Regions from separate parts of the Thermoanaerobacter sp. YS13 genome, predicted to be linked through region 2. Evidence: riboswitches for the same ligand, from Rfam matches in the RefSeq annotation. Region 2 holds a riboswitch; each other region holds the start of a gene.

Region 1 (4,076 bases), on a different contig from region 2:
ATCTAATACTCCCTCATCATACTTGTACATTTGTAAAACATACCTTTTCGCAGGAGAAATCCAATCAGCTAAAGCCTTAAAATCTTCTAAAGTAAGTAGTTTGTCATTTACAGTAGTTCTAAATTCGTAATCTACATTAGAATTTTTAACTATCTCTACACTTTTTTTAACATTATCTATATCCTTTTTGTTTTTTAAAAATATGCCATATTTTTCTATTGGCGCCTTTATATCCATAGCTATATAATCGAGCAATCTTCCATCTAATAAATTTTCTAACACTTGTGGCCTTGATCCATTAGTGTCAAGCTTAACCTCAAAATTTAAGTCCTTTATATTTTTTATAAAATCTTTTAATCCTTTCCAAAGAGTAGGTTCTCCGCCTGTAATACACACTCCTTCTATCAAATTTGCTCTCTTTTTAAGGTAGTCAAAAAACTCCTTTTCACTCCGTATACCTTCCCTTATTTGAATTAAATAAGAGTTATGGCAGTAAGGACACTTAAAATTGCAGCCACTTACGAAAACAGTGGCTGCAATTTTCCCTGGGAAATCAGCAAAAGAAACAGGCATAAAATCGTACATCATACAACAAATTCCTTTCTGTCCTTAAACTCTTTTTTCTTTCCTTCATTCCAATTCTTTACTGGCCTATAATATCCAACTACGCGGCTGTAAACCTCACATTCTTTCCCACAGTAAGGACATTCAAAATGTTCCCCAGAAATATACCCATGGTCTTCACAGATTGAAAAAGTTGGAGTTATAGTGTAATAAGGAATTCTATAATTATAAGCTATTTTTTTGACTAGAGCTTTGCAGGTAGTAACATCATTTATACTCTCTCCAATAAATCCGTGAAATACTGTACCTCCTGTGTATTTTGTTTGTAACTCTTCTTGTAAGTCTAAAGCAGTAAATATATCTTCCGTAAAGTCTACAGGAAGCTGTGTTGAATTTGTATAGTAAGGCACATCGCTACCTGCAGTTATTATATCGGGGAATAATTCTTTATCTTTTTTAGCCAATCTATAGGAAGCTCCTTCTGCAGGGGAGGCTTCTAAATTGTACATGAAATTAGATTCTAATTGATATTGTTCTAATTTATGCCTCATAAAATCTAATACTTCAAGTGCAAATTTCCTTCCCTCTTCACTGGCTATGCTTATTCCCATGAAATTTAATAGTGCTTCATTCATTCCAATGAGTCCTATCGTGTTAAAATGGTTTTGCCAGTAAAATCCAAATCTCTTTTTTATATCTCTTAAGTAAAATTTTGAATAAGGATACAATCCCATTTCAGTCATCTTCTCTAAAATTTCTCTTTTTATTTCAAGGCTTGTTTTTGCAATATCCATAAGTCTTTCTAACCTTTGGAAAAACTCTTCTTTTGATTTAGATAAATATCCAATTCTTGGCATATTTATTGTTACAACTCCTATTGAACCTGTAAGAGGATTTGCTCCAAAAAGCCCTCCTCCACGCTTTCTTAATTCTCTGTTATCCAACCTCAACCGACAGCACATCGACCTCACATCATTGGGATCTAAATCACTATTTACAAAATTACTAAAATAGGGTAAACCATACTTCGCAGTCATTTCCATTATTTTATTTATGACAGGACTATTCCAGTCAAAATTTTTAGTTATATTATAAGTAGGTATTGGAAAAGTAAATATCCTACCACTGGCATCTCCTTCCATCATAACTTCTGCAAATGCTATATTTAACATGTCCATTTCTTTTTGAAATTCTTTATATGTTTTATCCATCAATTGACCACCAATTATAACAGGTTCATCTGCCATAATCTCTGGTACCACAAGATCCATAGTTATGTTTGTAAAAGGAGTTTGAAATCCTACTCTAGTTGGAACATTTATGTTAAATATAAACTCCTGTAAAGCCTGTTTGACCTCTTTGTAAGAAAGATTATCGTAATATATAAAAGGTGCCAAATAGGTATCAAAATTAGAAAAAGCTTGTGCACCGGCTGCTTCCCCTTGAAGTGTATAAAAAAAATTGACAATCTGTCCAAGAGCAGACCTAAAGTGCTTTGGAGGTTTGCTTTGAACTTTCCCCTCTACCCCTGTAAAACCAGAAAGCAGTAAATCTCTTAAATCCCATCCACAGCAATACACAGATAAAAGGCCTAAGTCATGAATGTGCAAATCTCCATTTACATGGGCATCTCTAACTTCTGGAGGATATATTTTGTTTAACCAGTAATGAGCTGTTATCGTACTAGAGATATGATTATTTAAACCTTGAAGTGAATAACTCATATTGCTATTTTCATTTACTCTCCAATCTTGTTTCCCTATGTATTCATCTACCATTTTTTCAATATCCATAAACATTTTTTTAAATTCTCTTATCTCTTGATGCTGTTTTCTGTACAAAATATAGGCCTTTGACGCTTTAGCATAACCATGCTTTATTAAGTATTGCTCTACAATATCTTGAATCTGCTCTATACTGGCTATTCCTTCTAAATTATTTTCTACGTACTCTGTCACTTCATCTGCTATTTCAAGGGCATCTTTGTATTCCCCTTCTTCCACTGCCTTAAAAGCTTTGTATATAGCATTTGCAATCTTTATCTTATCAAACTCAACTTCCCTTCCATCTCTTTTTATAACCTTCATAGCAATTTTCATGATTTTAAACCTCCATTCTTTTGTAAAAATAATTAACCCCCTTAACTTCTACGTCAAGTTAAGAGGTGTGCAAAAGTACCTCACCTCCTCTATCGACCGTAGAGCAAGTGTAATACAAATACAGGCAGGTCTCCTGACTTAGGTTCATCACTCTTTACGCCTTCCCACCTTTCAAACATCGGGGACGGTTCCTTTTGTTTGAACAGACAGTGGCATATTGTAAAGAGCTCACCATCACAGTGGCGGGACCGTGCAGGATTCTCACCTGCTTCCCTTTTAACCCAATTTCCCTTTGAAATTGGGCACCTGTATCTGTGTATATTCTATTTTGCACAAAATCTAGTATATTATTTATTAATACCCTCAATATATAGTATACCACTGCTTTCTTGCATTGTCAATATAAAAAATAAAATAGGCAATTATTTTTGCCTATTTTAAATCATTTTTTATAGTCCTTTTACAATTACTGCATATTCCATAAAAATTCAATTCTCCATAATACACATCAAAGCCATATTTTTTATCTATCATTTTTATATACTTTACCAAATCTGGGCTGTAATATTCGTCTATACTACCACAATATTTGCAAATTAAATGACCGTGAATCTTTTTTTTATTAAACATTTTAAGTTCATAGTATTTTTTGTTTTCTATTATATTTTCTGATAATATTCCCTTGCCTACAAAAATTCTTAAATTCCTATAAAGAGTTGCTACACCATAATGGGACCATTCTTTCCTAACTTCCTCAAGGAGTGTATCAAAATCAAAATGAATATTAGGGCTCTTCAAAAATACCTCTATCAAAATTTGGCGTTTCTCCGTTATCTTTAAGCCACTTGCTTTCAATGTTTTTATTATTAATGACATCAAATCGTTTTTGTTTTTATCCATCATAGACCACCATATTTTTAACATATGTTCAATTTAAATATACACCTTTTATTGACATATGTCAATAAAAAAAGAGGCTTCATACAAAAAGCCTAATGCCTCTTTCCACTAAATTACACATTAACAGCTTCTAATCCTTTTACAGGACAATGAGCGTATTTTCTGTCCTTTGCCACCAGTGTTGTAACTAGTCCTTTAGAATATTTATTAAAAAGTATATCATGGCCTACGCAAAGACCTATTACTACATTAAGTTCTGTGTTTTCTTGGTTCATTATCTCTGCCTGTGTTATAGGATTGCAAGTAGCAACAAACCCCTCTTTATCTTTTTGAATGTCTATATCTTCTATATCAATAGAACCGACTTTACAACAAACAGGAACAATTTTTAAATCATACTGTTCTAATAATTTTACAAATTGTTTCGCCTCTTTACTCATAGAATAACAAAATGCAACGCCAATATTTTTAAATCCCATCTGCTTAATAAACTGTAAAGGGGGTTATTCTTCA
Region 2 (4,076 bases):
GCTTTTTCTGCACCTGATGTTCCATCTAAACCTATTCAGTTTAAATATGTATATGATTATGCGGGGCTTATGTCTCAAAATGATATAGAAGAGATCGAAAAAGTAGGGAAAGCTTTAGATGATGCCACAAAGGCACAAATAATAGTTGTTACAGTTGACAGCATTGGAGATTACCCAATTGAGGAATATTCTCTTAGCCTTTTTAGAAAATGGGGAATAGGAGACAAGGAGAAAAACAACGGTGTTCTCCTTTTAGTGGTAAAAGACAGACTTTTAAAAGGTCAGGCTGGAAAAGTGAGAATTGATGTAGGTTATGGCTTGGAAGGGGCAATACCGGATTCTGTTGCAGGAAGGATTTTAGACGATTTTGTTTTAACTTCTTGGGCAAAAGGCGAGTACTCTAAAGGCATATACGCCGGTTATATGGCTATAGCCTCAAGGGTTGCAAAAGAGTACAATATAGACCTTCAGGGATTGGATGCTTCCAAATACAGTGTCAATACAAGTAGCAATGATAGTGGTATATCATGGGAAGATATTGCTGTAGTGATTATACTCATCTTAATATTTATTATCTTTGGAAGAGGAGGAAGAAATATAAGAAGAAACTGGTGGGGTCCAGGAAGCTTTGGCTCAGGAGGATTTGGAGGCTTTAGAGGTGGTGGCTTCGGCGGTGGAGGCTTCGGTGGAGGCTCTGCCGGCGGTGGAGGAGCTAGCCGCTAAAAATGATATATATATTTATAGATGCAAGTGATATAATAAGGTTGAATTAGTTAAACTTAGAGGTAAAGGGAGATAAAATATGTCAAAAATAGAATTTATAGCATCTACTCTTTTTGGTGTTGAAGCAATAACTGCAAGAGAGCTAAAAGAGCTAGGGTATAAAGATATCACTGCAGAGAATGGAAAAGTCACTTTTGCAGGCGATGAGATGGCTTTATGCAGGTCAAACCTTTGGATTAGAACGGCAGAGAGAATATACGTAAAAATAGGGGAATTTACTGCCACAACTTTTGAAGAACTTTTTGAAGGTACAAAGGCTCTTCCCTGGGAAGATTGGATACCTGAAGATGGCAGGTTTCCTGTGGAGGGTTATTCAATAAAATCCAAGCTTTTTAGCGTGTCTGACTGTCAGGCAATAGTTAAAAAAGCTGTTGTGGAAAGGCTTAAGAAGAAATACAAAAAAGAATGGTTTGAAGAAAACGGCGCAACTTATAAAATAAAATTTTCATTAATGAAAGACAAGGTAACACTTATGATTGACACGAGTGGTGACGGTTTACACAAAAGAGGCTATAGAGTCATATCCAATGAAGCACCTTTGAGAGAAACTTTGGCTGCTGCTATGATAATGCTGAGCTTTTGGAAACCGGATAGACCTTTGATAGACCCTTTTTGTGGCTCTGGGACGATTCCGATCGAGGCAGCTATGATTGGAATAAATCTCGCACCAGGTTTAAAACGACAATTTGTTTCCGAAAAATGGTGGAGAATATCAAATAAATTATGGAAAGAAGCGAGAGAAGAAGCAGTTGGTGCTATTAAAAAAGATATAACTTTAAACATAAAAGGATATGACATTGACGAAAACGCCATCAAATTGTCAAAAGACAATGCGCGTAAAGCTGGTGTAGAGAAATACATAACTTTTGAAAATATCTCATTAAAAGATTTAAAAACAGATGATAAATATGGTGTTATAATATGCAATCCTCCTTATGGTGAAAGGATGGGGGAATTAAAGGAAGTAGAAAAACTTTATAAAGAAATGGGAAAAGTTTTCAAAAAACTTGATACGTGGTCTTTTTATATACTGACTTCCCATGAAAGATTTGAGAAACTCTTTGGAAGAGAGGCTTCTAAAAAAAGAAAGCTTTACAATGGCATGTTAAAAGCTTACTATTATCAGTATTACGGACCAAAACCAGAAAACTAATTTTTATTGAGTTTTTCTATGTGAGGGTTATAATAAAATATAAGATTATCGATAAAAATTGGTGGTGGAGTTATGGATAATGCAGTGAGGAAGAAAGCAAAAGAATATACATGCTAATTATGCTGTAGATGTTGAGCGCATTGAATCGCTCATTGGTTCTCTTAGAGGAGATATCCTTGACTCTATTATATAAGAAACTTGATACATATTTTTCAAGGTAAATAGATAGTCATGAACAAGGGAATTGACTTAAATGATAAGTAGATGTAAAATATAGGTGTACAAGTGAATACAAAAAATCTTATGGTCTTGAGAAGTTAAAAGGGAAAGCGGTGAAAATCCGCTGCAGCCCCCGCTACTGTGAGCGAGGATGAAGCCCTAATAAGCCACTGCTTGGCACTCAAGAAATGTGCCGGGTGGGAAGGCAGGGTGGAAGATGAATCGCGAGCCAGGAGACCTGCCATAAGATTTCGGAAGTTCGCCTTCGGAGGGAAGGTGGAATGGAATTTTTATGCTTAATTTTGGCAAAAAGGTCTACCTCCATGGGGTAGGCTTTTTTTGATACTTGAAAAATTTAAATTAGGAGGGTACTTATGAGAAAATTTAAAGGTTTACTTGCTTTATTGGTAATATTTGCTTTGATGTTTTCACTGGCGGCTTGTTCAACAAACATTGCTACTAAACCAGAAAACACTTCTCAAACAGCAACTGAAACCGTAAAAACTCAGTTTCCTTTAAAGGTTACTGATTTTTTGGGAAGAGAAGTAACTATAGACAAAAAACCTCAAAGAATAGTTTCTCTTGCACCTTCTACAACAGAGCTTATATATGCTTTAGGAGCAGGAAATAAGGTTGTGGGTGTTACAGACTTTGATAATTATCCACCTGAGGTCAAGGATGTACCCAAAGTGGGGGGATTTAAAGGGCCAAATGTAGAAGCGATTACTGCTCAAAAACCTGATATAATTTTTGCTTCCACTCTTTCAGGCAAAGAGCAGATGGAATCTTTAGAAAAGATGGGTATCCCTGTTGTAATGTTGGAGGCAAAAAATATTGACCAGATATACCAGTCTATAAGAATAATAGGTCAAATAACAGGAACTGAGAAAAAAGGCGAAGAGTTAATTAAACAAATGCAAGATAAAATAAAAGAAATAAATGACAAAGTCAAGGACCTTCCGAAAGTCAGCGTATTTTATCTGGTCTCTCTTGACGGAAACTGGACAGCAGGTAAAGGCACATTTATTGATGAGCTTATAAACCTTGCAGGTGGCAAAAACGTTGCAGAGGATGTAAATGGCTGGGCGCAGTACAGCGTAGAAGAATTAGTCAAGAAAAATCCTGATGTGATAATAACATCTCCTCATGCAGGAAATGTAAAAGACATCAAAAATATGGCAGGATACAAAGACACAAATGCTGTTAAAAATGACAAGATATTTGTGATAAGCAATGATGACATAATATCAAGAGCTTCTAATAGAATTGTTTTAGGACTTGAAGAAATTGCAAAATTCTTACATCCGGAGGCATTTAAGTAAAGTGAAATTCAAAAGAGGCATATATTTTGGTACAGCCTTTTTACTGCTTATCTTTACCATGATTTTATCAATTTCTGCAGGGGCGGTAAAAATACCCCTGCAGGAAATTTTAAATGTTTTTTTAGGAGGGGGAAGTGAAACCTCTAGGACGATAATCCTTAATTTAAGACTTCCAAGAGTTGTTGAATCTACAGTTGTAGGAATGGGGCTTTCGGTTGTAGGAGCGTTTTTTCAAGGACTTTTGAGAAATTCAATGGCAGACCCTTATGTTTTGGGTATATCATCAGGAGCGGCTTTTGGTGCTACTATTGCGATAATATTAGGACTTGGAATATTTGGACTTAGTTTTATGGCATTTATTACTTCTTTAATGACTGTATTTTTCGTATACACTATTTCTAAAACTGGGACAAGAGTATCTATGACTACAATGTTATTGGCGGGTATAGCCATAAGTGCTTTTATGTCTGCAATTATTTCTCTCATGATGCTTTTAAATCATGATGAGTTTTCTCGAATTGTTTTTTGGACTATGGGAGGATTTAGCCTCATAAACTGGAATGGTGTGGTCTTTTCTACTCCTGTTATATTGATTGGTT
Region 3 (4,076 bases), on a different contig from region 2:
TATTTTGCAAGGTTGGAATTACTTCATCTTCTTTTCGAGTTTTTAATCCACAGTCAGGGTTTATCCACAATCTACCAACTCCAATTTTTTCAATCATTATTAATATTAGTCTTTCCATTTCCTCTTTCGACACAATCCTTGGTGAATGAACATCAAAAACACCTGGTCCTACCTCAGCTTTTAAAGCGCTTTTCTTTATACTATCAAGTAAGGTAAAATCCGATTTTGCAGCTTCAAATGTGATGACATCCACATCCATCTTAGCAATTTCGTCTAATATGTCGTCAAAGTTGCTGTAGCACATATGAGTATGAATCTGTGTTTGTGGTTTTACTTTCGAACAGGTTAGCTTGAAAGCTCTTATTGCCCATGAAAGATATTCTTGATGATAGCAGCGTTTTAACGGTAACTTTTCAATTAGTGCTGGTTCGTCAATCTGAATAATTTTAATACCTGCTTTTTCAAGGTCCAACACCTCTTCCCTCATCGCCAGTGCTAATTGTAAAGCTACATTTTTTACTGAGATATCCTCTCTAACAAATGACCAATTGAGGATCGTAACAGGTCCCGTTAAAATTCCTTTTACAGGTTTCTTAGTGAGACTCTGGGCGTATTTTATATATTCAACTGTAATTGGCCTTTTTCTTTTGATGTCAGAAAATATAATTGGGGGCTTTACACACCTTGTACCATAGGATTGAACCCAGCCATTTTTTGTGATTATAAATCCTTCTAAGTTTTCACCAAAAAATTCAACCATATCGTTTCTTTCATACTCACCATGTACCAAAACATCTAATCCTATCTCTTCCTGAAGTTTTATAACTCTTTCAATTTTAGCCTTTAGGAAGGTATCATACTCTTCAAATGTTATCTCTTTATTTTTAAACTTGCTTCTTACTTGTCTTACATCTTTAGTTTGGGGGAAGGAGCCTATCGTGGTTGTAGGAAGGTTAGGAAGGTCAAATACTTCTTTTTGTACCTTAATTCTTTCTTCAAAGCTTGGTTTTCTCTCAAAATCATCATCTGTAAGGTTATTCACAACTGTGTTGATGTCTGAAAACTTCTTTGTACTCAATTCCTCAAAAAAGTGGATATTTTGAATATACAAACTATTTTTTGTGTACTCATGTTGATAAAATAAAGTATTTAGTTCAGAAAGTTCCATTAGTTTTTCTTCAGCAAATGCTAAATATTTCTTTTGGCTATCATCAAGCTGTGTTTCAAATTTTAGCGAATATGGAACAAACAATAGCGAACATGACGTCGAAATCACAATATTCTTTTTCTCAACAAAAGTAGATAAGGTATCTAAAATCTCAAGGCTTTCTTTGTAGTTGTTTTTAAATACGTTTCTCCCATTAACCACTCCCGCTATTATGAATTTATCTTTGGGATACCCAAATTTTTTAATAAGTCCTAAGTTGTATTTTCCATCAACAAAGTCAAGTCCGATCGCATCAAAATCAAGAGAAATTAATTTTTCATAGATGTCTCTAACATCCCCAAAGTAGGTTTGAAGGACAATTTTAAGATATCCTTTGTGACAAAGTAAGTTGCGATAAAAACTTAAGAAAAGTTCTATATCATTTTTTTGAAGGTCAGTAACAAGTATTGGCTCATCTATCTGTACAAATTCAACTCCTATACTTTCAAATGTTTCAATAATTTCAATATAAACAGTTAATAACTTCTCCCAAAAATTCTTGTCATAAATATCAACACCTGATTTTTTTGAAAGCATCAAAAATGTCAAAGGGCCAATTATAACAGGCTTTGTTTTTATCCCAATTGATAACGCTTCTGAAAATTCATTAAAAGGTTTTGTTGTAGAAAGCTTAAAAGAGGTTCTATCTGTAATTTCTGGTACAATATAATGATAGTTTGTAAAAAACCATTTTTTCATAGGCAAGGCTTTTAAGTCATATTTTTCATCCTGATACCCTTTTGCCAAAGCAAAGTAGGTATCAAGCTCATCTTTCCCGAGGTTTTTATACTCGTCAGGAATTGCATTTATAAGCATTGCATGATCTAAAAAAGTATCGTAAAACGAAAAATCATTTGAAGGAATTAAATCAATGCCATACTTTTTTTGGATTTTACAATGAGTTTCTTTTAAAACTCTTGAATTTTTAATAAGTTCATCTTTTAAAAGTTTCTTGTCAAGATATCCTTCAACCCACTTTTTAAGTTCTCTATTTTGTCCTATTCTTGGGAAACCAACAATAGAAATCATTTTAAGTTTTTAACCTCCTTGTTAAAATTTTTGATAATTATTATAAAAAATCTCTTCTTTTGTACATCATCATAAAATTCTTTTATTTTAATAATGTACATAAACAAAATGAGTCTTTACTACCAAGAAAAAACTTTGCATATCAAGGTAGTAAAGACTCATTTTTCTACTTAATACAGTTTTTTGCATAAGTATAGTTGTTAAAAAGGGTAACAAAGGATTTCAAAAAGACAACCTACAGGCCCCTCTTAGTCTTTACCACCTTAATTGCACTTCCCACCGAAGCCAATTAAGGCCTCTCAAGCAGGCAGGTCTCCTGGCTAGCAAGTCATCCTTGCCCATTACCTTCCCAGAAAGTGAGCCTTTTAAAAAGTCTTCATCTTTCCAGTGGCACAGAAACTGGGCTTGTCATTGCTCACAGTAGCGGGGGCTGCAGCGGATTTTCACCGCTTTCCCTATTAAGCTGCCATAGCAGCACCTGCTCAATAGTAAAGATAGTTTTTTAACATTGAATTTTTATACACAAAGGCTTTTTTACTTTTTATTTATGGATGTTTGCAAAATGTTTGCAAATTTGAATTAGAAGTTAAATAAAATGGTGTGTTGTTATAAACCCAAGTCCCATACCTATTAAACCACTAATTAGTGGGCATTTTTAAATTAATCTTCATCATCATCTACAATTTTCAAATTTTTTACTTTTAGGGTTTCATTGCAATGAGGACATACCAACTCCGCATCTTCATCTTCTAGAAGCTCTTCTTCCACACTCATCAACATATGGCAATGAGGACATTCTACTTCTACATACTCTTCATAATCCTCCTCTTCATCCTCATATTCCTCATCATCGTCATAATCATAATCATAGTCATGGTCGTCATCCTCATCCTCATAGTCCTCATCGCCATATATGTGGTTTTCAATTTCAGAAAGATCTTCATCTATTTCTCCCACATAATCATCTAATTCGGAATGGGAAGCTTCCAGCTCATTTATAGCATCTGCAAAATCCTCTAAAGTATCTAAAATTGCTAAAATTATTTTACCTTCTTTTGTGCTGTCATCTATCCCTAAGCCGTCTGCTAAACCTCTTAAGTAGGAAACCCTTTCATTTAAGTATTCCATATTCCACATACCTCCTTTACAAAATAGTATTTGACAAATTGCTGCGTTTATACCCTCTCTAAATATTCTCCAGTTCGAGTGTCAATTTTTATTTTGTCTCCAACGTTTATAAACAATGGGACTTGTATGACAGCACCAGTTTCTACAGTTGCCGGTTTGGAGCCACCCGTTGCAGTATCTCCTCTAAATCCAGGCTCCGTTTCTACAACTTCCAGCTCAACAAAAGTAGGGGGCTCAACAGAAAAGGCTTCGCCTTTATAGAACTTTACTGTAACAATCATATTTTCCTTTATGTATTTAATTGCATCCTCAACTTTATCATAATTTAAAGGAATTTGCTCATAAGTTTCTGTGTCCATAAAATAATAAAGTTCTCCATCATTGTACAAATACTGCATCTCTCTTCTTTCTATAACTGCTTCTTCAAACTTTTCTGTTGGGCTGAAAGTTTTCTCTATTACAGCTCCTGTCATAACATTTTTAAGTTTTGTCCTCACGAAAGCTGCACCTTTCCCTGGTTTAACATGCATAAAATCCACAACTGTAAAAACTTGTCCGTCAACCTCAATAGTTACTCCTTTTCTGAAATCACCAGCTGCTATCAAAAAAATCCCTCCATTGCTTTAGTTTAATTCAATTAAATATTTCGGTGATTTAGTTAAATTTATAACACCATCTTGTTTTAATAATACCATATCTTCGATTCTTACGC

Evidence for each region. Region 2 has a riboswitch for cobalamin ahead of THYS13_RS08135 (ABC transporter substrate-binding protein). Riboswitches for the same ligand answer to the same signal wherever they lie in the genome.
Region 1: linked by a shared signal. The riboswitch ahead of THYS13_RS05410 (ribonucleoside triphosphate reductase) and the one ahead of THYS13_RS08135 (ABC transporter substrate-binding protein) in region 2 are both predicted to bind cobalamin.
Region 3: linked by a shared signal. The riboswitch ahead of metE (5-methyltetrahydropteroyltriglutamate--homocysteine S-methyltransferase) and the one ahead of THYS13_RS08135 (ABC transporter substrate-binding protein) in region 2 are both predicted to bind cobalamin.

The regions. Positions count from the first base shown of each region.
Region 1 covers NZ_JOOI01000001.1:1,049,544-1,053,619, forward strand. The annotation lists gene THYS13_RS05405 (anaerobic ribonucleoside-triphosphate reductase activating protein) at 1-588, opposite strand, end outside; gene THYS13_RS05410 (ribonucleoside triphosphate reductase) at 585-2,663, opposite strand; cobalamin riboswitch at 2,769-2,988, opposite strand; gene THYS13_RS05415 (Fur family transcriptional regulator) at 3,096-3,563, opposite strand; partial or broken gene THYS13_RS05420 (DUF1847 domain-containing protein) at 3,677-4,060, opposite strand.
Region 2 covers NZ_JOOI01000002.1:48,052-52,127, reverse strand. The annotation lists gene THYS13_RS08145 (YgcG family protein) at 1-723, shown strand, start outside; gene THYS13_RS08140 (class I SAM-dependent RNA methyltransferase) at 803-1,936, shown strand; cobalamin riboswitch at 2,224-2,416, shown strand; gene THYS13_RS08135 (ABC transporter substrate-binding protein) at 2,530-3,477, shown strand; gene THYS13_RS08130 (iron ABC transporter permease) at 3,479-4,076, shown strand, end outside.
Region 3 covers NZ_JOOI01000001.1:418,213-422,288, reverse strand. The annotation lists gene metE (5-methyltetrahydropteroyltriglutamate--homocysteine S-methyltransferase) at 1-2,236, opposite strand, end outside; cobalamin riboswitch at 2,525-2,733, opposite strand; gene THYS13_RS02130 (CD1247 N-terminal domain-containing protein) at 2,897-3,364, opposite strand; gene efp (elongation factor P) at 3,412-3,969, opposite strand; gene THYS13_RS02120 (Xaa-Pro peptidase family protein) at 3,988-4,076, opposite strand, start outside.